3 regions of the Pseudomonas sp. HP_08 genome follow, and region 3 is predicted to be linked to each of the others. Evidence: predicted binding sites of a transcription regulator. Region 3 holds the regulator's gene; each other region holds the start of a gene.

Region 1 (9,763 bases), on a different contig from region 3:
ATCCAGGCCGTGTTCTCACGTTTTCTCGGGCCGTTCTGTGCCAGCCTCGACCGTGAGCTGGAACGCCGGCAGACCCGCCCTGAACACAAGCCAAGCCTTGAAGAACTGCTCGAGATCCTCGTCGAGCAGGCCATGGCCGTGCAGCCGCGCAGCGGCAATGACCTGTCGATCTTCATGCGCCTGCTGGGCCTGGCCTTCAGCCAGAGCCAGGGTCACCTGCGCCGTTACATGGAAGACACCTACGGCAAGGTGTTTCGCCGCTACATGGTGCTGGTCAACGAAGCCGCGCCGCGTATCCCGCCCATCGAACTGTTCTGGCGTGTGCATTTCATGCTCGGTGCTGCGGCATTCAGCATGTCCGGCATCAAGGCCCTGCGTGCCATCGCTGAAAACGATTTCGGCGTACACACCTCGATCGAGCAGGTCATGCGCCTGATGGTGCCGTTCCTCGCCGCCGGCATGCGCGCCGACAGCGGGCTGACCGACTCTGCAATGATTGCCGCGCAGCTCAAGCCACGGACCAAATCCTCCACGGTCCCTAATAGCCCCGCAGGCGTCGCCAAGGCCTGAGCGCCTGGATTATTGCGCCAGGCTTCAGGATCAAGCACCATGCCGCCCTGATCCACGGCAATGGTGTGAAGGTTTCTTATGAGTTCTGGCCTGCAAGGCTCCTTGATGGTCGATGTTGAAGGTTTTTGGCTGACCGCTGAAGACCGCAACTTTCTGCGTCATCCCGAAGTGGGTGGCCTGATTATCTTTGCGCGCAATATCGAACATCCACGCCAGGTGCGTGAGCTGTGTGCATCGATTCGGGCGATTCGCCCCGACCTGCTGCTGGCGGTCGATCAGGAAGGCGGGCGCGTGCAACGCCTGCGCCAGGGGTTTACCCGCTTGCCGGCAATGCGCTTGATCGCCGAGCGGCCCGATGCACAAGCGCTGGCGCGCCACTGTGGCTGGCTGATGGCGGCCGAAGTGCTGGCGGTAGGCCTGGACCTGAGCTTTGCCCCGGTACTGGACCTGGACCACCAGCGCAGTGCCGTGGTCGGCACGCGTGCCTTCGAAGGCGATCCCGAGCGTGCCGCGCAACTGGCCGGCGCGTTCATCGAGGGCATGAACGAGGCCGGCATGGCCGCCACCGGCAAGCACTTTCCGGGGCACGGCTGGGCCGAGGCCGATTCACACGTGGCCATCCCTACCGATGAGCGCAGCCTGGAGAGCATTCGTGCCCAGGACCTGGTGCCTTTCGCCCGCTTGAGCCGGCAACTGGCGGCGGTAATGCCGGCGCACGTCATTTATCCGCAGGTCGACGCGCAGCCCGCCGGCTTCTCGCGGCGCTGGTTGCAGGACATCCTACGCGGCGAGTTGCAGTTCGACGGGGTTATTTTCAGCGATGACCTGTCCATGGCCGGGGCTCATGTGGTCGGCGATGCGGCGAGCCGTATCGAGGCTGCACTGAGTGCCGGTTGCGACATGGGCCTGGTGTGCAACGACCGTGGCGCTGCAGAGCTGGCCCTGAGTGCTGCGCAACGCTTGCAGGTCAAGCCGTCGCCGCGTTTGGCGCGCATGCGCGCTCAGGCGCATGCGGCAGCCGGATACCGTCAGCATCCGCGCTGGTTGCAAGCGTTACAGGCCTTGCGCGCAGCGCAGTTGATCGACTGATCGACCGGGTCAGAGAATCCGGTACAGCAATCGCTCGATACGTACCCGGCTGACCCGACGCAGGAATTTGTGCACACCTTCGGGGTAGTCGGCCAGCGTTTGCAGCTCTTCATAGTTGCCGACGCGGCGGGTGTGCTGCATCAACTGAGCGATTTCTGCTGCGCGGGTCTCGCGCCATTTGCCTTGCGGGTCGTCGATCAGCAGGGCGTTTTCCAGGTCGAGGTTGAACGCGCGCGGGTTGAGGTTATTGCCGGTCAGCAGCGTGTAACGCTCATCGACCCAGATACCCTTGAGGTGGAAGGTATTGTCGCCGTCCTTCCACAGGTGCACGTTCAGGCGCTGACGCGTGATCGCTGCCTGGTGCTTGCGGGCAAAGCGCCGCAGGCTGATCTCGTAGAGATAGGGCAGGGCCGAAATAACCTTGAACGGCTCTTGCGGCGGGATGAAAAAGTCGTTGGCGGTCTTGTCGCCAATAATGATGTCGACCTTGACCCCACGCTTGAGCGCGCGGTTGATCTCCCGCGTGACGGCCACCGGCAGGTTGAAATACGGCGTGCAGATCGTCAGCTGGCGTTCGCTGCTGGCGATCAGTTCGCAAATCGCCCGATTGAGGGTGTTGCGCGGCCCGACGCCCAGCAGCGGCGTGATGCGCAGCTCGCCGTTGTCGGTGACGCCTGTCGAGGTGTCATAGGCCGCCCGCTTGAGCTGGCCGCGAAAGGTGCGGATCTCGCCGCGCAGGCTGCGCGAGGTCGGCGGTTGTGGCAGGTCGAGGCGATGCACCGCAGGCGAATCGATGATTTCGCGCTGCACCAGATCGACAAAGCTGTCGGCCAGCGCTGCGCTGTGAATCAGGTGATAGCGGTCGAGCCGGTACTTGTCCTGTTTGTGCAGATAGACATTGTTGATGCTCGCGCCGGTGTACAGCACGTTGTCGTCGATCACGCTGCCTTTGAGGTGCAACACGCCAAACAGCTCGCGGGTCTGCACCGGCACGCCATAGATCGGCACTTCCTGCTCGTATTCCAGATGCTGCGCTTGATACCAGGCACTGTTGCCGGGCTGGCGGCCGGCGCCGATCAGCCCGCGCTGGGCGCGAAACCAGTCGACCAGCACGCGGATGTCCAGGTGCGGGCGCGCCTGTTTGGCGGCGTACAGGGCATCGAGCACTTCCTGTCCGGCTTCGTCCTGTTGCAGGTACAGGGCGATGATATAGATGCGCCGGGTGGCCGAGGCGATCTGCTCCAGCAGGCGTTGACGGTAGTTGGCGGCGTCAGGAATCAAGGTGATTGCCTGGTCTTGCAAGACAAAACCGCGAAGCGTGTCCAGGGTCGAGCGTCTGAAGGGGGACTGCATAAGCCTCTCATGGGGTTTGCGCAACAGCCTGCGAGCTTACACCAGATTGGGCACGGCAACAGGCTGCCGTGCCCGTGTCGATCAATAGCCGTGGCGCTTGAGAAGTGCGTCACTGTCTTCACGGGCCGGGCGCTTGTAGTAGCGCAGCAGCTCGGCCGGGCGATTGGTGAAAAAGCCGTCGACACCGGCATCAGAGACCGCTTTGAAGTCCACTGCGTCGTCCACGGTATAAGGGTGGATGATCAAGCCTTTTTCATGGGTCAGGCGGTTCATCCACGGTTTGACCAGGTCCATGTAGCTTTGCCCGCCGCCCTGGGCAAGCCTGGCCGAAGGGCCGGTGCCGATGGCGCCGTTAGCCTTGGCCCAGTCGATCCAGGCCTGGAAATCGGCCTCGGACCTGACCTCTTGTGCGCCGTAATAACTGGCGCGGTCCTTGAAGCCTGAGTCTTTGAAGTCGACATCGGATTTCGCTGGGATCGAGCCCTTGCCAATCCACAGCAGCAACACTTTGGGCACCTGCGGCATTTCCTTGTGCAGCAATTGCAGGCTGTTTTTCTCGAACGTCTGCAGCACCACGCGCCCCGGCAAATGCGCCACATTGACCTGGCCTGCCGCCGCTGCTGGCCGCTCGCTGAGCCAGCCGCGTTTTTCCAGCGCCTTCTTCAGGTCGGCCTCGATGCCCGGAAACTGGCCGGGGGCCTTGGTTTCGATGTACAGCCCGGGCTTGTTCGCGCCGCCTTCGGCAATGTCGATCACCTCATCCAGGGTCAGGATCTTCAGCCCCGCGTAAGCGTTGCGGGCACGCTCCGGGTACGCCTTGTTGAACCAGCTGCCGGCATCGAGTTGTTTCAGCTCGGCCAGGGTAAAGCGGTTGACCGGCTCATCGGCGCGGGCGGCAAACACCTCGGCGACGTTGGTGGTACGTCGCAGGTTGTCGTCGTGCAGGGCGATCAGCACGCCATCCTGCGTGCGTTGCAGGTCCAGCTCCAGATAGTCCGCGCCCAGGTCGCGCGCCAGGGTATAGGCCGGCACGGTTTCTTCGGGGGCATCGAACGATGCGCCGCGATGGGCGATGACCGCAGGCCACGGGATGCCGGCTTTTTCACTCAAGGCTTTGCCGGCCGGCTCACTGGCACTGACCGAACTGGCGGCCAGCATCAGGCCGGCCATGAGCGGTGCCAGCAGGTGCCTGGCCAATGGAAAGCTGCGCGCTACAAATCCGTGCATAGTCGAGGTTCCTTGCGAGGTAAAAGACGCCATCCGGCAGGCAGTGATGGCCTGAGGCCTTTAATGCATGCAATAGTAGACCCATGATCCGGCGCTAATGTGCCCGGTCAGTCTGTGTGGCAAATGAGTCCAGCGTGTGAACGTTTCACTTTCCCAGGTGTGTCCGATGGAAAACAACGCTTGCAGGGCTCTGGAAGGTTTCGTCGATATGCTCATGGACGCGATCTGCGTGGTCGACACAGAAGGGCGTTTTGTCTATGTCAGCGCCGCGTGCGAGCGCATTTTCGGTTACGCCGCACAAGAATTGATCGGTACTCAAATGTTGCATCTGGTCCACCCCGATGATCGCCAGCGCACGCTGGCGGCCGCGCGGGAAATCATGGACGGCCAGCCCAAGTTGCACTTCGAGAACCGCTACCTGCACAAGAACGGTCAGGTGGTGCACATCATGTGGTCCGCGCGCTGGTCGGAGGTCGATCACTTGCGCATCGCCGTGGCCCGTGACGTCACCGAACTCAAGCGCGCCGATCACCTGCGCCTGGGGCTGTTGCAGATTTCCGAGGCGGCCAATGGCGGTGACGACCTGCCGGGTCTGTTCGTGCGCATCCATCAAGTGCTGGGCGATTTGCTGCCGGCACGCAACCTGTCGATTTCCCTGTACGGGCAAAGCCACGAGTCGTTGACGTTCGCCTACCACGTCGATGATCAGGACGACCCGGCCAGCGCCCGCACGCTGGCCCTGGAGATCGCGCACAGCGGCCAGCCATCGGCGTTGACCGACGATAAGACGCCCGCCTGGCTGGGCGTTCCATTGCAGACTGCCGGCGGCATCATCGGCGCATTGATGATCAAGGGCACGCCAGAGAGCCCGGCCTACAGCGTGCAGGACCAAGCGCTGCTGCAGTTCGTCTCCGGTCAGGTCGCGGCGGCGATCGAGCGCAATCAGTTGCATGAGCGGCTGCAGTTGATGGCCCGCTACGACCAGCTCACCGGGCTTGCCAACCGCATGCTGCTGCAGGAGCGCCTGCAAGGCGCGGTCGAACATGCCCAGCGCCATGACGACCGGCTGGCGGTGTTGTACCTGGACCTGGATAAATTCAAGCAGGTCAATGACACCCTCGGCCATGCGGCTGGCGATGCGCTGCTGCAAGAGGTCGCCCGGCGTCTGAAAGCCTGCGTGCGCAGCAGCGACACCGTGGCGCGCATCGGCGGCGACGAGTTCGTGGTGCTGCTGGAGCGGGTGCAGGCCGATACCGATGCCGTGCGCGTGGCGCAGACCATTCACAATGCCTTGCGTGTGCCGATGCAACTGGAAGGGCGCCGCTGGAGTATTTCTTCGAGCATCGGCATTGCCCGCTACCCGCAAGATGCGACCGATCTTGCGCAGTTGTTCCGCCATGCCGATCAGGCGATGTATCGCGCCAAACGCCAGGGCTGATCGGCATCAGTGTTATTGTCGGCGTTTTTTCAGGGCATAAGGACAACTCCCCATGACAACGACGGTGCTGGTGCTGGTCGAAAACCTCAACGAATACCTGCCGATTCTGGAGGACAGCGGGTTTCGTTTACTGCGCGCACCGACCGCCGCCCTGCGCGCCGAAGCCATTGCCCGGCATGCCGATGAAATCGAGGCGGTGGTCACTCGCGGGCCGCTTGGGTTTTTTGCCGAAGAAATGGACGCCTTGCCAAAGCTGCGGATCATCTGCGTCAGCGGTGCCGGCTATGAAAAGGTCGATGTGCCGGCAGCCGAAGCGCGGGGCATTCAGGTCACCAATGGCGCCGGGGTCAATGCGCCGACCGTGGCCGATCATGCCCTGGCGCTGTTGCTGGCCGTGGTGCGTGATATCCCGCAGGCCGATGCCTCGGTGCGTCGCAGCGAGTGGCGCAAGGCAATGTGTCCGTCGCTGGCCGGCAAGCGCCTGGGCATCGTCGGCCTGGGTGCGGTAGGCCTGGCGATTGCCCGCCGCGCCGCCGCCTTCGATATTCGGGTCGCTTACCACAATCGTCGCCCGCGTCAGGACACCGAATACGACTGGTACGCCTCGGTGCTGGAACTGGCCGAGGCTGCTGACTTCCTGCTGTTGGCCACGCCGGGCGGCGCCGCTACCCACCATCTGGTCGACGCGCCAGTGCTCAAGGCTCTGGGCCCGCAGGGTTATGTGGTGAATATCGCCCGTGCCAGCGTGGTCGACACCGCAGCGCTGCTCGAGGCCTTGCAAACGCGCAGCATTGCCGGCGCGGCGCTGGATGTCTTCGACGACGAGCCGAATGTGCCCGATGCCTTCAAGTGCCTCGACAACGTGGTGCTGACCCCGCATGTCGCCGGGCTTTCACCTGAGGCCTCGCATGACTCGGTGCGCCTGGTGGCCGACAACCTGCTGGCGTTTTTCGCAGGCTTGCCGGTATTGACGCCGGTGTCGTCCCGTTAAATTGCAGTACTGGGCGGTGTTCGCACAAAACCGCCCTTATACAGTCATCGTCTGTTAAAGCCCGGCCAGTCGCTCCCGATAATAAAGGCATCTTCCCTCTGTGCTTCACAAGGATCTGCCATGCGCCTCAATCAAATGAGCATCGCTACCCGGGCGTGCCTGAGTTTCGGTCTTATCGCTGCCCTGGTCGTGTTTCTCGGCCTGTTCGGCATGCACAACGCCTCAAGCATCCGCAGTGCGCTGGTGCATACCGAAGAGGTCACCCTGGCCGGCAGCCGCTCTCTGGCGCAGATCCGCGACAACCAGCTGGGTATTCGAGTGATTACCCTGCGCATGATGCTCAATCGCGAGCCTGCGGTGCTGACCCCGACGCTGGCACGCCTTGAGGTGTTGATCGGGCAACTGGACACCTCGATGCAGAATTACCAGAAGGTCGTGACCGGGCAGGGCAAGCCCGCCTTCGACGAGATGCTGACCACGCTGGGCAACTACCGGCGCCTGCTCGACGAGTACCGCAACCTGTCGAGCCAGAACCGCCTGGACGAGATGCGCAGCTTGCTCAACGGCGGCATTCAGGATGCCTCGAACAAGACCGGCGAGCTGTTTTCCGAGCTGCTGCGGATCAATATCGAAGAAAGCGCAGCGTCCAACACTCAAGCCACCGAGCGTTATGAAAGTACCCGGCTGTGGTCGATGCTGGTGCTCGGTCTGGCGCTGGTGCTGACCTGCGTGCTGGCCTGGGGCTTGATCCGCAGCATCGTCAGGCCGCTGCGCGAGGCCATCGATCTGGCCCGCGCGGTGGCCGACGGCGATCTCACTCATCGCTTGCAGGCGCAAGGCAAGGACGAGCCGGCGCAACTGATCGAGGCGCTGGCGCGCATGCAGCACAACCTGCGCGAAGCCTTGGGGCTGATCAACCAGACCGCCGTGCAACTGGGCCAGTCGAGCAACGATGTCGGGCAGATTACCCAGCGCAGCCTGAGCGAGACCGCGCAGCAGCACGATGAGATCGAACAGGCCGCCACGGCGGTCAACGAAATGACCGCCGCCGTGGAAGAGGTGGCCAGCAATGCGGTGTCGACCTCGCAGGTTTCCGATGATTCGCAGCGCATTGCCGAGCGCGGCAATCGGCAGGTGCAGCACACCTTGTCGACGATTCGTACGCTGGGCCAGGGCATGCAGCAAGCGTCTGCCAACATTGGCGAACTGGCGCTGGAGTCGCAGAAGATCGGCAAGGTGCTGGATGTGATCCGTGCGATTGCCGAGCAGACCAACCTGCTGGCGCTCAACGCTGCCATCGAAGCGGCGCGAGCCGGAGATGCCGGGCGCGGCTTTGCGGTGGTTGCCGATGAGGTGCGCGCACTGGCCGGGCGTACCCAGACCTCGACCCTGGAAATCGAGCAGATGGTTTCCACCATCCAGAACGGCACGCAACAGGCCGTGCAGGCCATGCAGGGCGGTACGCGCCAGGTTGACGACACGTTGCAAAGCGCGCAAGCCACCGGGCAGGCGCTGGAAGAAATCAACCTGGCCATCGTCGCCATTCACGAGCGCAACCTGGTCATTGCCAGCGCCGCTGAAGAGCAGGCCCAGGTGGCGCGTGAAATCGACCGCAATCTGGTCAATATTCGCGATCTGTCGGTCAGGACCTCCGAGGCCTCGACTGAAACCGGCCGCTCGGTCAATGCCTTGCGTGGCACGGTGGGCGCCTTGCAGGACATGCTGGGACGTTTTCATTTGTAAGCGGGAACCGCGCTTCAACAATCGGGTCTGACGCCTGCGCCTGGTTAACCCACGGCAAAAGACCCTTTTTTTTCTGGGCTTTTCCCACAATTGTTCGATATTCAGGCGCCCGGTGGGTTGCCGTGTCTTCAAGGCGGCCTTAGACTGCCGCCCCTCGTGAATGGAGTGCGCGGCAGCGCCTGACAGTCAGGGCGCTTGAAACGCCCGCGGCAAGCACTCTCCTTACCGGCTAAATGCACGTTTTTTATTAGAGAAATCAATGACAAAGGAACAGTTGCTGGCCATGCCGGCCGATGACTACATGAACGCCGAGCAGCAAGCTTTCTTCGTCAAGCTGTTGCAGTCCATGAAAGTCGAAATCCACGAGCGCATCGAGAAGAGCCGTATCGCTATCGAGAGCCTGGACACCCCGGCGGACCCTGCCGATGCAGCTTCGGTCGAAGAAGAGCGTCACTGGCTGGTGAACTCCATCGACCGCGACCAGCGCATGCTGCCCCAGCTGGAAATGGCCCTGACACGCATTACCGATGACAGCTTTGGCTGGTGCGACGACAGCGGCGAGCCCATTGGCCTGAAGCGCCTGCTGATCAGCCCGACCACCCGCTACTGCATCGAAGCGCAAGAGCGCCACGAGCAGATCGACCGGCACCAGCGCCAGGTCTGATTCTCAAGGCGGTGTGCGTTACCCGACCGGGAGGCAAGTAATTGCCTCCCGGTTTTGTTGTGCCCGGAATTTGCCTGCGGGCAATACCTTCATACGGCCAATGGCTGATAGCAAATAGCTGCCAGCTGGCGTTAAATGCCCCTGATAACAAAAAAATCAGCAGGGGTTAGGGATCATGACCGACAGCGTATCGTCTGCAGGGAAGCTGGCAATGTCCGGCGCGCAGGCCTCAGGTTTACCGTCTTTGTATTGGATAGCGCTCGGCCAAAGCCTGGGCATTGGCCTGTTGCTGGCCGCCGTGTCCTTGGCGGGGCTGGCGATCTGGCTGGCGGTGCCACTGGCGCTGGCGCTGATCTGGTGGCCGCGTCTGGCGACGCGCAAGCCTGTGCTGGCGCACGTCGAGCCTGGCAGTGGCGACATGTCGCGTTTGACCCGCGACTTGTCGTTCACCACCAGCCATAACGCCCTGTCAGCCGCCAGCGTCGCGTATTCAGTGCGTCAATTATCGGCCAGGGTCGAGTCACAACTTCAGGCTGCCGAGCAAGTGGTCGGCAATGCCGAAGTGATGATCGCCACCGAGCAGCAGACCGCCCAGTTGAGCCAGCAGGCGCTGGCCGCCGCCAGTCAGGCGCGGCACAGCAGCGAGGCCGGGCGCAGCGTGCTGATCGAGTCGATCGAGCGCATGCAC
Region 2 (9,763 bases), on a different contig from region 3:
CCGGCCATTCGATCAGGCACACCGCATCGCTGTCGAAGTAATCGCGGATGCCCATGAACTCAAGTTCTTCGGGGTCGACCAGCCGATACAGGTCGAAGTGAAAGACCCGCAACGCACCGATTTCATAGGGCTCGACCAAGGTAAAGGTCGGGCTTTTCACCGCGCCCTGATGCCCCAGGCTGCGGATCATACCGCGTGACAAGGTGGTCTTGCCTGCCCCCAGATCCCCCTCGAGAAAAATCACGCCCTTGGCGCCGACACACTGCGCAAGCTGCGCACCCAAGGCCGTCATGGCGTCTTCGCCATTCACCTGCAGGGTTATTTCAGACACGGTTGATGCTCCTCCAACAAGCGACGAATAACAGCGACAAGGTCACTGGCAAGCAGGCCGCGGCCCGCCTGACCTGACTCTTCACCGGCCCTGGCATGCAGCCAGACACCCAGACAGGCCGCCTCGAACGGCGCCATGTGCTGGGCCAGCAATGCGCCGATCAAGCCGGCCAGCACATCGCCCAGCCCGGCACTGGCCATGGCCGGATGGCCACGATCACACAGGGCCAGACGCCCTTCAGGATCGGCGATCAGACTGCCGTTGCCCTTTAATACACACACAACCTGATACTTTTTCGCCAGTGCCCGCGCGGCGGCGGGTCGATCGGCCTGGACCTCAGCGGTTTCGATGCCCAGCAAGCGCGCGGCCTCGCCAGGGTGCGGAGTGATCACGCCTTTGTGCGGGATACTGGCCTGGCCGACGGCGAGCATGTTAAGCGCATCGGCATCCCAGACCTGCGTCTTGTTGCTACTGGCTGCCGCCGATAACAGGCTACGCCCCCAACTGCCCTGTCCCAGTCCCGGCCCGACCACCAGCACGCTGGCCGCATCAATCAGGCCCATCAATTGATTGGCCGAACTTACCCCGGCACTCATCACCTCGGGCATGCGCACCAGCGCTGCCGGCACATGCTCGGGGCGAGTCGCCAGGGTCAGCATGCCGGCGCCGCTGCGCAGGGCACTCTCGGCGCTCAACAACGCGGCACCGCCGAAACCGTGGTCGCCACCGATCACCAGCACCCGGCCGTATTGGCCCTTATGCGCAGTAAGCGGGCGTGGCGCCAGCGGCGGCAGGTTAAAGCTGTCCAGGCGCGTGGCGCTGACAGGCACATCAGCGATTGATTGCGGGTCCGCCTGCAGATCATCGAATACCAGGTGCCCGACCAGATCCGGCGCCTCGGCGGTAAACAGGCCAAGCTTGAGGCCGATAAACGTCACCGTCAGGTCGGCGCGCACCGCGCAGCCCAATACCCGCCCGGTGTCGGCACACAGGCCCGAGGGAATATCGACAGCGGCCACCGGCAGGTGGGCGGCATTGATCGCTTCGATAGCGCTTTTGTAGGGTTCGCGCACGTCACCGGCCAGCCCGGTGCCGAGCAGCGCATCAAGCACTATGCCGACCAGCGGCTGGCCGAGCCACTGCACGATCTCGACGCCCAGGGCCTGCGCCTCGGCATGAGCGGCCGCCGCATCGCCGCGCAGGGCCGCCGGATCACCGACCGCCAGCACTCGCACCGACCAGCCGGCCTTGTGCGCCAGCCCGGCGACCAGATAGCCGTCGCCAGCATTGTTGCCATGCCCGGCCAGCACGCTCAGGACGGCCGGATCAGACCAGCGCCGGCGCATCGCGCGCCAGGTGGCGTGGGCGGCGCGCTGCATCAGTTCCAGCCCCGGCGTACCGGCATTGATCAGCCGCGCATCGAGGTCGCGCACCTGTGCGGCGCTGTACAGCGCGTCGGGTAAATGGGCTTGAGTGTCTGGCATGCGCTTATGGACTCCAATGTCTGGCAGAATTATACGCACCTTGGCCCTGGTTTCTCCTTTCGCATGCCCGCTACTACTGCACACCTGACCGACGACGATCTTGCCGCCCTTGCCCAGTCGATCAAGACCTGGGGCCGTGAACTGGGCTTTCAGCAAGTCGGCATCAGCGGGCTGGCGCTGGATGAGCACGAACAGCACTTGCAGCGCTGGCTCGACGCGGGCTACCACGGCGAGATGGACTATATGGCCGCTCACGGCAGCAAACGTTCCCATCCCGAGCAACTGGTGCCCGGCACCTTGCGCGTGGTGTCGCTGCGCATGGACTATCTGCCGGGCGACACCGAGATGAACCAGCGGCTTGGCGAGCCGGAAAAAGCCTATGTGTCGCGCTACGCCCTGGGCCGCGATTACCACAAGCTGGTGCGCAAGCGCCTGCAACAACTGGCCGAGCGCATTCAGCAGGACATCGGGCCATTCGGCTTTCGCGCCTTCGTCGACAGCGCGCCGGTGCTGGAGAAGGCCATTGCCGAACAGGCCGGTCTAGGCTGGATCGGCAAGAACACCCTGGTGCTCAACCGCAAGGCCGGCAGCTTCTTTTTTCTGGGCGAACTGTTCGTCGACATGCCTTTGCCGGTCGACGCGCCGCATGCCAGCGAACACTGCGGACGCTGCACCGCCTGCCTGGACATCTGCCCGACCAACGCTTTCGTCGGCCCTTATGTGCTGGATGCGCGGCGCTGCATTTCGTACCTGACCATCGAACTCAAGACCGCCATTCCGGAGGAACTGAGGCCGCTGATCGGCAACCGGGTGTTCGGCTGCGACGACTGCCAGATCGTCTGCCCCTGGAACCGCTTCGCCAAGCCGACCGAGCAAAGCGACTTTCAGCCGCGCCACAACCTGGACAATGCAGGCCTGGCCGAATTGTTCATGTGGGACGAAGAACGCTTTCTGTCCAGCACCGAAGGTTCGCCACTGCGCCGCGCCGGTTACGAACGCTGGCTACGCAACCTCGCCGTCGGCCTGGGCAACGCGCCTTCGACTATAAGCGTGCTGCAAGCCCTTGAAGCGCGCCGCGACTATCCCTCCGAAATGGTCAGAGAACACGTGGAGTGGGCTATCGGGCAGCACGCCAGCAGGAGCGCGCTTGCTGGAATGCCGGACCACCTCGACCGGCTGCGTTAGCAGTCGTAAATGTGTGGCGTTTCCGAGATTTTGCGAGCGCTAGCGCACTCGGTCGCGGGCAAGCGCGCTCCTACTAATGATCATCCTTATAAACAAACTTGGGCATTTCCCATTTGAAGCGGATGGCCAATAAACGCAGCAGCAGCCCGCCCGACAAGGTGATCAGAATCGCCTGCTCGCTCGGCACGTTGAAGTAGCCGCATAACAGAAAACACCACGCCGCCAGAAACGAGACGCTGGCGTACAGTTCGCGGCGGAAGATCAGCGGGATATCGTTACAGAAAATATCGCGCAGGATGCCGCCAAAGACGCCGGTGATCACGCCGCACACCGAGGCGATCAACATGCCGTGGCCGGCTTCCAGTGCGGTCATGCAGCCGATCAGCGTGAACGCCACCAGCCCCAGGGCATCGAGCACCAGAAACAGCGAGCGCAAATGACGCATCAAGGGCGCGATAAAGATGGTCACCAGCGCCGCCACGCTGGTCAGCACCAAGTATTCCGGGTGTTTGACCCAGGTCAGCGGGTAATGGCCGATCAGCACGTCGCGCACCGAGCCGCCACCCAGCGCGGTGACACAGGCAATCAGCACCACGCCGAACCAGTCCATGCCGCGACGCCCGGCAGACAGTGCGCCGGTCATGGCCTCGGCAGTGATGGCAATCAGATAAAGCATCAACAACATGGCGGCAGTCCCGGCGACAAAGCCGCGCAGTCTACCCAGCCGCCCGGCGCACTGAAAGGGTGCAGCGATGTTTATTCGCTGCACCTGTGAACCCGTTCGCCTCTGTAAACCCGGCGGCTACTTGATGAAGTGTTCGCGATAGAAACGCAGCTCGGCGATGGATTCGCGAATGTCGTCCAGTGCCAGGTGGGTGCTGCCTTTCTTGAACTTGAGCTCCGGCGACCAGCGCGCGGCCAGTTCCTTGAGCGTCGAGACATCCAGATTGCGGTAGTGGAAGTAGTTTTCCAGGCCTTTCATGTGCCGGTACAGAAAGCGGCGGTCCTGGCAGATGCTGTTGCCGCAGATCGGCGAACTGCGCTCCGGCACCCATTGCTTGATGAAGTCCAGGGTCAGGGCTTCGGCCTGGTCGTTACTGATCGTGCTCTCGCGCACCCGCTGGGTCAGACCGGAACCGCCGTGCTGGCGAGTGTTCCATTCATCCATGCCGGCGAGGATTTCATCGCTCTGGTGGATGGCGATCACCGGGCCTTCGGCCAGGGTGTTGAGCTCGCTGTCGGTAATGATGGTGGCCATCTCGATGATGACGTCATGGTCGGGATCGAGACCGGTCATTTCCAGGTCGATCCAGATCAGGTTGCTCTTGCTCTGCATGTTTGGGCTCCTCAGCGTAGGCGCGCAGTTTAGCCTAGCCCGGCGTGCTAGTATCGGCCCCTTGCATCCCAAGCTGTTCATTTTTGCGGGCCGAACGCAGCCACACGGCGCGGTTCGGGCCTCACACATCGGAAGTATCCATGGCCAAACGCCAACTCAATCGCCGCCAGAACTGGCGCATCGAAAAGATCCAGGGCGAGCGCGCCGCTCGCGCCGCCAAACGGGAATCCCAGGCGGTCGAAATCCTCGAAGGGGGCGATCTGGGCCCTGAACAGGTCGGCCTGGTGATTGCCCACTTCGGCGTTCAGGTCGAAGTCGAAGCGCAGGAAGGCGAGCAACAGGGTCAGACCTACCGCTGCCACCTGCGCGCCAACCTGCCGGCGCTGGTCACCGGCGACCAGGTGGTGTGGCGAGCCGGCAACCAGGGCATCGGCGTCATCGTTGCGCAATTGCCGCGCAGCACCGAGCTGTGCCGGCCCGATTCACGCGGCCAGCTCAAGCCGGTGGCGGCCAACGTCGACCTGATCGTGATTGTCTTCGCGCCGATGCCCGAGCCGCACGCCAACCTGATCGACCGCTATCTGGTGGCCGCCGAGCATGCCGGCATTCATCCGCTGCTGCTGCTCAACAAGGCCGACCTGATCAACGAGCAGAACTCGGTCTTCCTCAACGAGCTGCTGTCGGTGTATCGCGGCCTGGGCTATCCGGTGCTGGAAGTGTCCGCCCATCAAGGCGACGGCATGCAGCAACTCGAAGAGCGCCTGAACGGGCAGGTCAGCGTATTTGTCGGCCAGTCCGGTGTGGGTAAATCTTCGCTGGTCAACAGCCTGCTGCCGGAAGTCGGCACCCGGGTCGGGCCGCTGTCGGAGTTTTCCGGGCAAGGCACGCACACCACGACCACCGCACGCCTGTTCCATTTCCCTAATGGCGGCGAGCTGATCGACTCACCGGGCATCCGCGAATTCGGCCTGGTGCATGTCAGCCGTCACGATGTCGAAGCGGGTTTCATCGAGTTCAACAACCTGATCGGCACCTGCCGCTTTCGCGATTGCAAGCATGATCGCGAGCCGGGCTGTGCGCTGCTCAAGGGACTGGAAGAGGGTCGTATTTCAGCGCAGCGGATGCACAGCTACCGTTCGATTCTGGCCAGCCTGCCGCAAGAAGAATATTGATCGCAGGACCGGCGCCCGGCCGGTCCTTTACAACCGTTATTGACCCGGTGCCCGTGCGTTGCCCTGCTCGAACAGGTTCAGCCGCTGGCGAACCTCATGCGGCTGGGCGCCGGCCTGCGGGTCGACCGGCGCAGCGTTCGAGGCACCCGGCGGCGCCGGTGTTGCAGGCGCAGCCGGCGTACCTGCAGGCGCGGTACCGGTTCCCTGATCGCCGTCGATAAGCTGCTGGGCCTTTTTGGTCAGCACCACGATGTCGATGCGGCGGTTGATCGGGTTCTGCGGCTGATTACGGTCATACAAGGCCGAAGAGGCATAACCCACCACCCGCGCCACTTGCGCTTCCGGATAGCTGCCCGCCACCAGCGCCCGACGTGCAGCGTTGGCACGGTTGGACGACAGCTCCCAGTTGCCGAATTCGCCACTGCCGACAAAAGGCTTGGCATCGGTGTGACCACTGACGCTGATCTTGTTCGGCACATCCTTGATGGTGTCGGCCAGGGCCAGCAGGATGTCTTCGAAATACGGCTTGAGCCGCGCACTGCCGGAGTCGAACATCGGCCGGTTGTCGGCATCCACAATCTGGATACGCAAGCCGTCCTGGGTAATTTCAAGCAGGATCTGGTCCTTGAATTTCTGCAGTTGCGGGCTTTGTTCGACCTTGTTCTGCAGTTCTTGCAGGAGCATCTCAAGACGCTCTTTCTCGACCTGATCGGCCTTGGCCTCGGCGTCGTCGGACTCGATCGGCACGGTGTCCGGGCTTGGGGTACTTTTGATCTCGGGGTTCAGCGAGCGGTCCGGGGCCATTTCCGGCGAGCCGCCCAGGTCAATCACGTACGGCGAGCCACTGTCGCTGAAGCCGACCGGGTCCTTGAAATAGCCGGCAATCGCCACCAGCTCTTCCGGGGTGGCGGCCGACATCAGCCACAGCACCAGGAAGAACGCCATCATCGCCGTCGCAAAGTCGGCAAAGGCGATTTTCCAGGCGCCGCCGTGGTGTCCACCACCGAAGCGCTTGACCCGCTTGACGATTATCGGCTGATTATTTTCCATGGCTTAACGACCGCGTACAGCTTGTTCCAGCTCGCTGAAGCTGGGGCGATGTGCCGGGTACAGAACCTTGCGGCCGAACTCGACGGCCAGTGAAGGCGGCATGCCGGAAGCAGAGGCCACCAGCGACGCCTTGATGCATTCGTAGACGTTCATTTCTTCCTTGGCATCGTGTGCCAGGGAAGTGGCCAGCGGGCCGAAGAAGCCGTAGGCCGCCAGAATACCGAAGAAGGTACCGACCAGCGCCGCACCCACGTGCTGACCGATCGCGGCCTTGTCGCCGGAACCCAGCGAGGCCATGGTCACCACGATACCGAGTACCGCCGCGACGATACCGAAGCCGGGCATGCCGTCGGCGATCCCGGTCACTGCATGGGAAGGATGCTCGAGCTCTTCCTTCATGCTCAGCAATTCCATGTCGAACAGGCCTTCAAGCTCGTGCGGGGCCATGTTGCCGGAGGACATGATGCGCAGGTAATCGCAGATGTAGGCCGTCATGCGGTCATCTTTGAGAACACCTGGGTATTTGGCAAAGATCGGGCTGGACGCCGGCTCTTCAATGTCACCTTCGATGGCCATCATGCCTTCGCGGCGACTCTTGTTGAGGATCTCGTAGATCAGCCCCAGCACTTCAAGGTAATAGGCATGGGTAAAGCGCGTACTGAACATCTTCAGCGACTTTTTAAACACATGCATGGTCATATGACCCGGGTTGGCCTGCAAGAAGGCACCCAGTGCCGCGCCCCCGATGATCAGGACTTCAAACGGCTGGAACAACGCCATGATCTGACCGTGAGACAGCACGTATCCGCTGAGAACGCTCGCGAAAACGACAATAATGCCGATGATTTTAGCCATAGGTAAAAAATACTTGTTCAGTCGGATTCAGGGATATGTGCGGTGCAACGGTGAAACTGTTGTTCTACTTATCGGCGTCACTGAGCCAGACTGTAGCCTGCTCGCGTGAAAAACCTGTTTCGCCATCGACGCAGGGTGTAACAATACATGACATTGCAAGGTCTGAATAAGCGTAACCCATCACTGACAGACTCTTAGCCGCACAGGCCAACCCGTATGCCGACAACGCCACACTTCCCTCGCCCACGAACGCTCGATGCCTGGGTCAAGCAACTGGATGGCCTTGCGCTGCCGATCCCGCAGCACAACCATGCGCATGTGCGTTCGGCACTGAACGACAGCCGTCGTTCGCTGCGCGAGATTGCCGACATGATGCAGGAAAGCCCGGCACTGGTGCTCAGCGTCCTGCGCGAAGCCAATCAACATGCCCATGGCCTGACCGAGCAGGCCGAGAGCCTGGAAGTGGCGCTCAATCGTCTGGGACTGGCGCGCACCGAGGTGCTGCTCAATCGCTTGCCGGCCAAGCCGGCCGATGAAATTCCCAAGGCTTATCGGCAACTGATCCTCATCAGCCAGCACGCGACCCAGCAGGCCAGCGGCCTGTTCGCCAGCCGCCTGGCGCGCCTGTGGCAAGACATCCATCTGGGCAGCCTGTTGTTTCTCGCACCGCTGTGGCCGATGGCGCTGGCACATCCCAAGCTGCTCGAAGAATGGGAGCTGCGGGTTATCCACAAGGGCGAATCAAGCCGCAACGTCGAACAGGAACTGTTCGGTATCAATCTGCTGGACCTGTGCCTGGCCCTGGCCGAAACCTGGCGCCTGCCGCTGTGGGTGACCCGCGGCTACACCGTCCTGATCAAGGAACGCCGCGAGTGGGTCAAGGCCCTGCGCATCGCCCGCGAGAACCACGACCCGCTGCAGCAACAGCGCAACATGGACGCCGACCCGGCCCTGCAACGCTGGTTCAACCAGCCGGCCAATACGGTGTTGATGGGCAACGGCCTGGCACTGGCCGCGCAGCAGGCCTGGAACAGCCCGCACTGCCTGCGCTGGGAACTGCTCAGCAGCCTGTATTTGCAGCAACCACTGGAGGATGTCCAGCAACAGGTTCACCAGAACGCCAGCAGCAGCGCGCGCCAGCATGCGAGCAAGGATTTGTGGCACCCGGCCGAATCCCTGCTGTGGCCCTGGGATTTCAGGCGCATCACCAATAATCACGAACCGGCACCGCCGCCCTCCGCCGATGCCTTGCAACGCTGGCGCACGCTGTGCGCAGAGCTTCTGGTCGAGCCCAGCCCGTTCAATAACGCCATGCACCTGACCACGCTGGCCCGCGATGCACTGGTGGCCTGTGGCATGCAGCGGGTCATGCTGCTGATGCCCGACAAGACCGCCAGCCTGTTGCGTGTACACCAACTGGCCGGCATGAGCACCGACAACGCTTCCTTGCAGTTCCCGCTCAAGGACAGCAAGGTGCTGGCGCGCCTGCTTGGACAACCGACGCAATTGCGCCTGACCCCCGCGAACCATGCGCAGTTCGCCGCGCTGTTGCCGCCGGTGTTCAAGGTTCTGTTCAAGGGCCAGCACCTGTTGATCCGCTCGCTCAGCTGCAATGGCAAGGTGCTGATGCTGGCCGTCGCCGATCAGGGCGGCAGTCCGCTGTCGGAGATCACCGTGCAGGCGTTTGCCAAAACCTCGCAGTGCATCGAGCGGGCATTGGTCAATTTCGTCCAGGTCAAGTCCTGACGCGGCAGGGTTATCGACGCAACGACACTTTTCAGCGCTCGCCTGGGCTACAATTTGCGCCTTTGCTCATCAAGGGAGGCTGGAAATGTCCGTGTTCAACGACTTGCCGCTGGTCATCGAACCCAGCGACCTGCAGGCACGCCTGACGGCGCCGGAACTGATTCTCGTGGACCTGACCAATCAGGCCCGCTATGACGCAGGACATATTCCCGGTGCGCGCTTCATCGAGCCCAAGCGCACCCAGCTGGGTCAGCCACCGGCCCCTGGACTTGCCCCGAGCCAGACCGACCTGGAGCGCCTGTTCGGCGAACTGGGCCATCGCAGCGATGCGGTCTACGTGGTCTACGACGACGAAGGCGGCGGCTGGTCCGGGCGCTTTATCTGGCTGCTCGACGTTATCGGCCACAGCCGCTACCACTACCTCAACGGCGGTGTTCTGGCATGGGCCGAAGACGGCCTGGCCTTGTCCACCGACACTCCGGCGCCAGGCATCACGCCTGTGAGCCTGGAACTGCACGAGCAACCCACCGCCACCCGCGAATACCTGCAAAGCCGCCTGGGCGCCGACGACCTGGCGATCTGGGACGCCCGCGCGCCGGAAGAG
Region 3 (9,763 bases):
AGACCTTCTTGATCGGCTGCATGCGCGTCTTCATGACCGCGGTTTGCAGGTCGGCCGTTACCACGTCAAGGTTGGACACCGCCTTGGACATGGCCTCGTTGCCGCTGTTGAGCCCCAGGCGCACCAGACGGTTACGCACCAGCACCAGTTCGCCGACCATGTTCATGATCTCGTCCAGGCGCGCGGTATCGACCCGTACGGTGGTCTCGGATTCGACCGCGGCCGGTTTTTCCGGGGCGGCAGCGGCAGCAGCACGGGCTGGCGCAGGCGCAGCAGCAGGCTTGGCAACCGGTGCGGCCGCCGCTGGAGCCGGCTTGGCGACCGGTGCCGCCGCTTTGGCAGCAGGCGCAGGCGGTGCAGACACAGCCCCCGCCACTGCCGCAGGCTCGAACTTGCCCTTGCCATGCAACTGGTCGAGCAGGTTTTCAAATTCGTGTTCGGTGATTTCGTCCGAGGCAGCCGGTGCTTCGACCTTCGCCGCGGCGACAGGCGCTGCAGGCGCAGCGCTCGCAGCGGCAGGCGTGGCCTTGTCCGCATCGAACGAGCCCTTGCCGTGCAACTGATCGAGCAGGGCTTCGAATTCGTCGTCGGTGATTTCATCGGACGCCACCGCAGGTGCTGCCGCCGCGACCGGCGCAACAGCCGCTGGCGCCGCACCGCTTGCCGATGCTCCCGCGATACTGGCGTCGAACGAACCCTTGCCATGCAACTGATCGAGCAGGGCTTCGAACTCGTGGTCAGTGATTTCATCGCTGGCCGAAACCTGCGCTTGCGGCGCAGACGGCGACGGCGGTGCCGAGGCAGCGACCGCATCGGACTTGGCACCGTGCAGCGAGTCGAGCAGGCGCTCGAACTCGTCGTCAGTGATTTCATCGTCGGGCGCCGGCGCTTCAGCTTCTGCCACCGGTGCGACAGCTGCCGCTTGCACAGGCGCCGCTTGCACGGGTGCCTCGTCGGCAGCCTGCGGGTCGGCAAGACGTGCCAGTGCCGCCAGCAGTTCAGGGGTGGCAGGCGTGACGTCGCTACGCTCACGCACCTGGCCGAACATGCTGTTGACGGTGTCCAGCGCTTCGAGAACCACGTCCATCAATTCAGAGTCTACGCGCCGCTCACCCTTGCGCAGGATGTCGAACACGTTCTCGGCAATGTGGCAGCACTCCACCAGCTCATGCAGCTGGAGGAAGCCGGCGCCCCCTTTAACAGTGTGAAAACCGCGAAAAATTGCGTTGAGCAAGTCTGCGTCATCCGGTCGGCTTTCAAGCTCGACCAGTTGTTCGGACAATTGCTCGAGAATCTCGCCGGCCTCTACCAGAAAATCCTGAAGGATCTCTTCATCGGCGCCGAAGCTCATGGGGGTGCTCCCTAAAATTAACCGTCAAGATCTAGAAGCCGAGGCTCGATAACAAGTCGTCCACATCATCCTGACCGGAAACGACATCTTCCCGTTTATCGGCATGAATTTGCGGACCTTCACCTTGGGCGAGATTTTTTTTCGGATTATTTTCCGCCAACAGTGCTTCACGATCATGTTCGATGCCGGCAAAGCGATCGACATGGCTGGCCATCAGCACCAGCTTGAGCAGATTGCTCTCAACCTCGGTGACCAATTGCGTGACGCGCTTGATCACCTGACCGGTCAGATCCTGATAGTCCTGAGCGAGCAAGATATCGTTGAGGTTGGTCGCCACGCTGTGGCTTTCCTTCTCTGTCCGAGAAAGAAAGCTTTCAACGCGCTTGGCCAGCCCGCGAAACTCTTCGGCACCGATCTCGCGACGCATCAGGCGTCCCCAGTCGGTACTCAACGCCTTGGCATCGTCGCTGAGGCTGTTCATCAACGGCGTGCTTTGTTCCACCAGGTCCATGGTGCGGTTGGCCGCACCTTCGGTCAGGCGCACAACATACGACAGGCGTTCGGTGGCGTCCGTGATCTGGGACACCTCTTCGGCTTGCGGCATTTGTGGGTCAATCTGGAAATTGACGATCGCACTGTGCAATTCACGCGTCAGCTTGCCCACTTCCTGATACAGGCCGCGGTCACGCGTCTGATTGAGCTCATGGATCAATTGCACCGCATCGCCAAATTTGCCTTTTTCAAGGCTGGCGACGAGTTCATGCGCATGTCTTTTCAGGGTCGACTCAAAGTCACCCAGCGAATCATTGTTGTCCATAGCGCCCTCGCGGCATGCATCAGCTATTGACGCGCTCGAAGATCTTTTCGATCTTTTCTTGCAGTACCTGGGCGGTAAAAGGCTTGACCACATAGCCGTTAACACCGGCCTGGGCAGCCTCGATGATCTGCTCACGCTTGGCTTCGGCGGTCACCATCAATACCGGGATGTTCTTCAGACGCTCGTCCTGACGCACCTGGCGCAGCAGGTCGATGCCTGACATGCCGGGCATGTTCCAGTCGGTAACCAGAAAATCGAAACCACCGCTTTGCAGCATCGGCAGCGCGGTAAGGCCATCATCGGCTTCCGAGGTGTTGGTGAACCCCAGATCACGCAACAGGTTTTTTATGATCCGCCGCATCGTTGAGAAATCATCAACGATGAGGATTTTCATGTTCTTGTCCAATTCGACCTCCAAGCAGTCCTGAACGAGCCCGGCTCCCGGACCCGCTGTTCACTCAATACCGGCACAGCACATTTTCGACCGTTTGCAGCCTTCACATCCCGGGCACATAGACACGGCCAAAGCGCCTGAAACAGCCACCCCGAAAGGTCTGCTGACAGGCTCCTGCCTTGTCTGGTTACTCGACACATGACGCCCTGCACAGCCGGTCTGCAGCCGCCCGGATAGTCCGGGCGCTGTCAGCGCGCGCGCCACTCCCCCAAACGCCCCCGCAAACGCGCGGCGCACTGGCTGTGTAACTGGCTAACCCGTGACTCGCTGACCCCCAGGACCTCACCGATCTCCTTGAGGTTCAGCTCTTCGTCATAATACAGCGCCAAGACCAGACGCTCACGCTCTGGCAAATTGGCAATGGCATCGGCCAGCGCGGCCTGAAAGCGCTCGTCTTCCAGGTCCCGCGACGGCTCCAGCGAAGCGCTGGCGCCATCCTCGTGCAGCCCGTCATGATCGCCGTCCTGCAAGAGGTCGTCAAAACTGAACAGGCGGCTGCCCAAGGTGTCGTTCAAGATAGCGTAATAATCATCCAGACTTAACTGGAGTTCGGCAGCAATCTCGTGATCTTTAGCGTCGCGACCGGTTTTTGACTCAATGCTGCGAATTGCGTCGCTGACCATCCGGGTATTGCGGTGTACCGAACGTGGCGCCCAGTCACCTTTACGCACCTCGTCGAGCATCGCCCCACGAATGCGGATACCGGCGTAAGTCTCGAAACTGGCGCCCTTGCTCGAGTCGTATTTGGTCGACACTTCCAGCAGGCCGATCATGCCGGCCTGGATCAGATCTTCCACCTGCACACTGGCCGGCAAGCGTGCCAACAGGTGGTAGGCGATGCGCTTGACCAATGGAGCGTAACGCTCGATCAGTTCGTACTGCGAATTCCTGGAAGCCTTGCTGTACATCTGATAACCGCTGGCTGTCATTGAACAGGTCCCGCTGCGCTGGTCTGGTGAACAAGCCGTTCGACGAAGAACTCAAGGTGCCCGCGCGGGTTGGCCGGCAGCGGCCAGGTATCGACCTTCTGGGCGATAGCCTTGAACGCCAGGGCGCACTTGGAACGCGGAAACGCTTCGTAGACGGCACGTTGCTTCTGCACGGCCTTGCGTACGCACTCATCATAAGGAACGGCGCCAACGTACTGTAGAGCCACGTCAAGGAAACGGTCGGTGACCTTGGTCAGCTTGGCGAACAGGTTGCGTCCTTCCTGCGGGCTCTGGGCCATGTTGGCCAGGACCCGGAAACGGTTCATGCCGTAGTCGCGATTGAGCAGCTTGATCAGCGCGTAGGCGTCGGTGATCGACGTCGGTTCGTCGCACACCACCAGCAGCACTTCTTGCGCTGCGCGTACGAAGCTAACCACGGATTCGCCGATGCCGGCGGCGGTGTCGATCACCAGCACGTCGAGGTTGTCGCCGATCTCGCTGAAGGCCTGGATCAGGCCGGCATGCTGGGCAGGCGCCAGATGCACCATGCTCTGGGTGCCTGAGGCAGCCGGCACGATGCGCACACCGCCAGGGCCTTGCAACAACACGTCGCGCAGCTCGCAGCGGCCTTCGATGACATCGGCCAGGGTGTGCTTGGGGGTCAGGCCCAGCAGGACATCGACATTGGCAAGGCCCAGGTCGGCATCGAGCAACATGACACGTCGCCCAAGCTCGGCCAGCGCCAGTGAAAGGTTCACTGACACGTTGGTCTTGCCGACGCCACCTTTGCCGCCGGTCACGGCGATAACCTGTACGGGATGCATGCTGCCCATGTTATTTCATTACCTTGTCATGCGTAGACCGAAACCACATTACGGGCTGCACGTTCGCGAGCGAACAATGCCTGGCAGACCAGAGATGCAGGGACTTTCCAATCGTTTCCATCATTTACCCCACTTGCTTGCCGGGGGTGTGATACAGGTCGGCGAACATATCCGCCATGGCCTCTTCGCTCGGCTCATCCTGCATCTGCACACTGACCGCACGGCTCACCAGCTGGTGACGACGCGGCAGATGCAGATCATCAGGAATACGTGGCCCATCGGTCAGATAAGCCACTGGCAATTCATGACCGATCGCAAGGCTCAGCACTTCGCCAAGGCTTGCGGTTTCATCCAGTTTGGTCAGGATGCAGCCGGCCAGGCCACAGCGTTTGTAGCTGTGATAGGCCGCGGTCAGCACCTGTTTCTGGCTGGTAGTACCCAGCACCAGATAGTTGCGCGAGCGAATACCCCGCCCGGCCAGGCTTTCCAGTTGCAGACGCAGTGCCGGGTCGCTGGCTTGCAGGCCTGCGGTGTCGATCAGCACGACGCGCTTGCGAATCAACGGCTCCAGCGCCTGGGCCAGCGACTGGCCCGGGTCGACGTGGGTCACCGGCACATTGAGAATCCGCCCCAGGGTCTTGAGCTGCTCCTGGGCGCCAATACGAAAACTGTCCATGCTCACCAGCGCGATGTTCTGCGAGCCGTACTTGAGCACGTAACGCGCGGCCAGTTTGGCCAGCGTGGTGGTCTTGCCCATGCCGGCAGGGCCGACCATGGCGATGACACCGCCCTCTTCCAGCGGCTCGATTTCCGGCACATTGATCATCCGCGCCAGGTACGCCAACAGCATGCGCCAGGCCTGCTTGGGGTCTTCGATGTCCGGGATCATGCCCAGCAGGTCGCGTGACAGCGGGCCCGACAGGCCGATGCGCTGCAGACGGCGCCACAGGTTGGCCTGCTGCGGGCGGGCGCCCTGCAACTGGTTCCAGGCCAGCGAGCCGAGCTGCACTTCAAGCAGCTCGCGCAGGCCATTGAGCTCCGAGCACATCGACTCGAACACGCGCTGGCCGATGGCGGCTTCGCTGCTGGCCGATGAAGGCGGTGGCGCAGCAGGCCGTGGCGGCTCTTCGAGGGTCGGTTCGATGTGCGTGTCGGCAGCGCTGAGCGGCAAGCCGGAAAACAGCTGAAGGTTGTTGTTCGCATCGTTGTCGGTGCGATTTTCAAGTTCGGCTTGTGCAGAGACGATGCGCGACTGGGTCTTGCGCAGCTCGTCTTCAAGTTCCATGTTCGGCACGCGCGGCGCCAGGGCGGACAACTTGTAATCCAGGGCAGCAGTCAGCTCGACGCCACCGGCAATGCGCCGGTTACCGATGATGGCCGCCTCGGCGCCCAGCTCATCGCGAACCAGTTTCATGGCTTGACGCATATCGGCGGCGAAAAATCGCTTAACTTGCATGACTCACTACCTCAGCCGTTGGGCCCGACAGTCGCTACGATGGTGACTTGCTTGTTGTCCGGAATTTCCTGGTACGCCAGAACATGCATGTTCGGTACAGCCAACCGTCCAAACCTCGACAACATGGCCCGGATGGGGCCTGCTACCAGCAGAATCACAGCCGACCCTTGCATTTCCTGACGCTGGGCGGCTTCGATCAACGAACGCTGGAGCTTCTCGGCCATGCTCGGTTCAAGAAGAACGCCTTCTTCCTGACCCTGACCGGCCTTCTGCAGACTATTGAGCAAGATCTGTTCCAACCTTGGCTCAAGCGTGATAACAGGCAGCTCAGACTCAATTCCTACAATGCTTTGCACGATTGCGCGGCTCAGCGCGACACGTACCGCCGCCACCAAAGCGGCGGTATCTTGACTCCTTGAAGCATTGTTGGCGATGGCCTCGGCAATGGTGCGAATGTCGCGCACCGGCACATGCTCGGTCAGCAAGGCCTGCAACACGTTAAGCAGGCCCGACAGCGACAGCACACCCGGCACCAGTTCTTCGGCCAGTTTCGGCGAGCTCTTGGCCAGCAATTGCATCAATTGCTGGACTTCTTCGTGGCCGATCAGCTCATGCGAATGCTTGTACAGAATCTGGTTGAGGTGCGTGGCGACCACGGTACTGGCATCGACCACGGTGTAGCCCAGCGACTGCGCCTGGCTGCGCTGGCTGATTTCGATCCACACCGCTTCCAGGCCAAAGGCCGGGTCACGGGCGCTGATACCGTTGAGGGTGCCGTAAACCTGACCCGGGTTGATCGCCAGCTCACGGTCCGGGTAAATCTCGGCCTCGGCCAGGATCACGCCCATCAGCGTCAAACGATAGGCGCTGGGCGCCAGGTCAAGGTTGTCGCGGATGTGCACGGTGGGCATCAGAAAGCCCAGCTCCTGCGAGAGCTTCTTGCGTACGCCCTTGATCCGCGCCAGCAGTTGCCCGCCCTGGTTGCGGTCCACCAGCGGAATCAGGCGATAGCCGACTTCCAGACCGATGATGTCGACCGGCGTCACGTCGTCCCAGCCCAGCTCTTTGGAATCCTGCACACGGCCTGGCGGCGGCAGCATCTCTTGCTGGCGCTGCACCTCGGCCAGGGCCACGATCTTGTTCTGCTGGTCACGACGCCACAGCCAATAGGCGGCGCCGGAAGCGGCAAGGCCCAGACCGATAAAGGCGAAGTGCGGCATGCCCGGCACCAGGCCCATGACGATCATGATCGCGCCCGAAACGCCCAAAGCCTTGTAGGACGTAAACATCTGGCGGTTGATCATTTTGCCCATTTCTTCCGAACCGGAAGCACGGGTCACCATGATCGCGGCAGCGGTGGACAACAGCAGTGATGGCAATTGCGCCACCAAACCGTCACCGATCGCCAGCAGCGTATAAATACGCCCGGCATCGGCGAAGGTCATGCCGTGCTGGAGCATGCCGACCAGCATGCCGCCGATCAGGTTGATAAACAGAATCAACAGGCCGGCGATGGCGTCGCCGCGCACGAATTTGCTGGCACCGTCCATCGAACCGTAGAACTCCGCCTCGGCGGCGACTTCGGCACGGCGGACCTTGGCCTGGTTCTGATCGATCAGACCGGCATTGAGGTCGGCGTCGATGGCCATCTGTTTACCGGGCATCGCATCGAGGGTAAACCGCGCGCTGACCTCGGAGATCCGCCCGGCGCCCTTGGTGATCACCACGAAGTTGATGATCATCAGGATCGCGAAAACCACGATACCGACCACGTAGTTACCACCGATGACGACTTCACCGAAGGCCTGGATCACCTTGCCCGCCGCGTCGTGACCGTCCTGGCCGTGAAGCATGACCACACGGGTCGAGGCCACGTTCAACGCCAGGCGCAGCAGCGTGGCCACCAGCAGGATGGTCGGAAACACCGAGAAATCCAGCGGCCGCAGCGCATACACGCAGACCAGCAGGACCACGATCGACAAGGCGATGTTGAAGGTAAAGAACACATCCAGCAAAAATGGCGGGATGGGCAGCATCATCATCGCCAGCAACGCCAGCAACAGGATCGGCACTGCCAGTTGACTGTGATTGCGGCCCAGATTGCGTGCGCCGCTGACTAACTGAGATCGATCCACTGATGCCCCACCGCATAGACCAAAACTTTGACGCCATCAGCGTCCTGAATCGACCTACTGCAAAAAGCTGTCCAACTCAGCACAACACCCTGTAGGAGCGCGCTTGCCCGCGACCGGCTGCGTTAGCAGTCGTAAATTTTCAGCGTTTCATAGAATTTCCGAGTGCGTTAACAGCCGTAAATTTTCAGCGTTTCATAGAATTTGCGAGCGCTACGCACTCGGTCGCGGGCAAGCGCGCTCCTACGGGTTATTCGTCGCGACGCAAATCGGGGGGGATGCTGATGTCGCCCAGCGGGGTCGGGCGTTTGCCGCGGCCGGCCTGGAACTGGCGGATCTGGTAGACATAGGCCAGCACCTGGGCGACAGCCATATACAGGCCGGCAGGAATCTCTTCCTCAAGCTCGGTGCTGTAGTAGATCGAGCGCGCCAGCGCCGGGGATTCGAGGATCATGATCTGGTTGTGGGCACCGATCTCGCGGATTTTCAGGGCGATCAGGTCCAGGCCTTTGGCGAGCAGTTTCGGTGCCCCGCCGTTTTCGGGGTCGTACTTGAGCGCCACGGCAAAGTGGGTCGGGTTGGTAATGATGACATCGGCCTCGGGAATCGCGGCCATCATGCGCCGGTTGGCCATGTCGTGCTGCAACTGCCGGATGCGTTGCTTGACCTGTGGGTTACCCTCGCTGTTCTTGTGCTCGTCGCGCACTTCCTGCTTGGTCATCAGCAGCTTCTTGTGCGCCTGATACAGCTGAACCGGCACATCGACCGCAGCGATCAGTATCAGCCCGCAGACAATCCACAGCGTGCTCCAGCCCACCAGTTGCAGGCTGTGGATGATCGCCATTTCCAGCGGCTCGTGGGAGATGGCAATCAGGTCGTTGCGGTCTTTCTTGATGACCACCAACGCCACGGCCAGCACCACCAGAAACTTGGCAAATGCCTTGAGCAACTCGACGATCGAGTTGACCGAGAACATGCGCTTGACCCCGGACAACGGGTTCATGCGGCTGAACTTGGGCATCAGCGACTTGGTGGCGAACAACCAGCCACCCAGCATGATCGGGCCGACAAACGCGGCCACCAGCATGGCGATCATGAACGGCAGCACGACGATCATGGCGGTCTGCCCGGTCTTGAGCAGCATGCGCCCCATCCACATCGGGTCCATGAGCATTTCGCGGGTGATCGAGAAATTCTCGCGCATCGCTTCGGCGAGCATCTGCGCCACGCCGCCGCCGAACATCAGCAGCCCTACCGCGCCCATCATCATCACCACCAGCGTGGTGAGCTCTTTGGAGCGCGCAACCTGGCCCTCGGCCCGACTGTCGCGGACCTTTTTCTCCGTGGGTTCTTCTGTTTTGTCCTGACCGCTCTCGCTTTCTGCCATCTCAGCGGGCCCTCACCAGATCTCGTATTTGCTGCAAGGCCTCGACCGCCATCGGCTGATACTGACTGAGGATATCGGCCATGCTCATCCACAGGATCACCATGCCCAGCACCAGGGTCAACGGAAAACCGATGGAGAAGATGTTCAGTTGCGGCGCGGCGCGGGTCATGATGCCGAACGCGATGTTGATGATCAGCAAGGCAGTCACCGCCGGCAGCACCAGGCGCAAGCCCGAGCCCATCACCCAGCCCAGGCCGTTAGCCAGGGTCCAGAAATTGCCCACCGGCACCCCGCCGCCCACCGGCAGCGTGGTGAAGCTTTCGACCAGCACCTCAAGCACCACCAGATGGCCGTTCATGCCCAGAAACATCAGGGTCACCAGCATGGTGAAAAACTGCCCGACCACCGCCGAT

The links. The regulator FliA, encoded in region 3, starts transcription of late flagellar genes. The targets are predictions, from matches to a motif close to CTAAAGTTTNNNNNNNNNNNGCCGNTAA.
Region 1: ACYAS9_RS29955 (methyl-accepting chemotaxis protein) is a predicted target of FliA. The motif match lies at 6,723-6,750, and genes of this name have one in related genera.
Region 2: motA (flagellar motor stator protein MotA) is a predicted target of FliA. The motif match lies at 7,482-7,509, and genes of this name have one in related genera.

What each region holds. Positions count from the first base shown of each region.
Region 1 is NZ_JBTOQC010000053.1:197,192-206,954, reverse strand. Features, by position in the region: gene ACYAS9_RS29985 (TetR/AcrR family transcriptional regulator) at 1-570, shown strand, start outside; gene nagZ (beta-N-acetylhexosaminidase) at 661-1,659, shown strand; gene pssA (CDP-diacylglycerol--serine O-phosphatidyltransferase) at 1,669-3,012, opposite strand; gene ACYAS9_RS29970 (glycerophosphodiester phosphodiesterase) at 3,094-4,239, opposite strand; gene ACYAS9_RS29965 (diguanylate cyclase domain-containing protein) at 4,406-5,677, shown strand; gene ACYAS9_RS29960 (2-hydroxyacid dehydrogenase) at 5,730-6,668, shown strand; gene ACYAS9_RS29955 (methyl-accepting chemotaxis protein) at 6,789-8,411, shown strand; gene ACYAS9_RS29950 (TraR/DksA family transcriptional regulator) at 8,671-9,075, shown strand; gene ACYAS9_RS29945 (methyl-accepting chemotaxis protein) at 9,251-9,763, shown strand, end outside.
Region 2 is NZ_JBTOQC010000052.1:29,031-38,793, forward strand. Features, by position in the region: gene tsaE (tRNA (adenosine(37)-N6)-threonylcarbamoyltransferase complex ATPase subunit type 1 TsaE) at 1-331, opposite strand, end outside; gene ACYAS9_RS27985 (NAD(P)H-hydrate dehydratase) at 319-1,815, opposite strand; gene queG (tRNA epoxyqueuosine(34) reductase QueG) at 1,879-3,000, shown strand; gene ACYAS9_RS27995 (trimeric intracellular cation channel family protein) at 3,074-3,685, opposite strand; gene orn (oligoribonuclease) at 3,803-4,336, opposite strand; gene rsgA (small ribosomal subunit biogenesis GTPase RsgA) at 4,477-5,508, shown strand; gene motB (flagellar motor protein MotB) at 5,545-6,558, opposite strand; gene motA (flagellar motor stator protein MotA) at 6,562-7,413, opposite strand; gene ACYAS9_RS28020 (HDOD domain-containing protein) at 7,630-9,159, shown strand; gene ACYAS9_RS28025 (rhodanese-like domain-containing protein) at 9,245-9,763, shown strand, end outside.
Region 3 is NZ_JBTOQC010000004.1:148,001-157,763, reverse strand. Features, by position in the region: gene ACYAS9_RS05780 (chemotaxis protein CheA) at 1-1,351, opposite strand, end outside; gene ACYAS9_RS05775 (protein phosphatase CheZ) at 1,383-2,168, opposite strand; gene ACYAS9_RS05770 (chemotaxis response regulator CheY) at 2,188-2,562, opposite strand; gene fliA (RNA polymerase sigma factor FliA) at 2,811-3,551, opposite strand; gene fleN (flagellar synthesis regulator FleN) at 3,548-4,384, opposite strand; gene flhF (flagellar biosynthesis protein FlhF) at 4,500-5,831, opposite strand; gene flhA (flagellar biosynthesis protein FlhA) at 5,843-7,966, opposite strand; gene flhB (flagellar biosynthesis protein FlhB) at 8,214-9,350, opposite strand; gene fliR (flagellar biosynthetic protein FliR) at 9,352-9,763, opposite strand, start outside.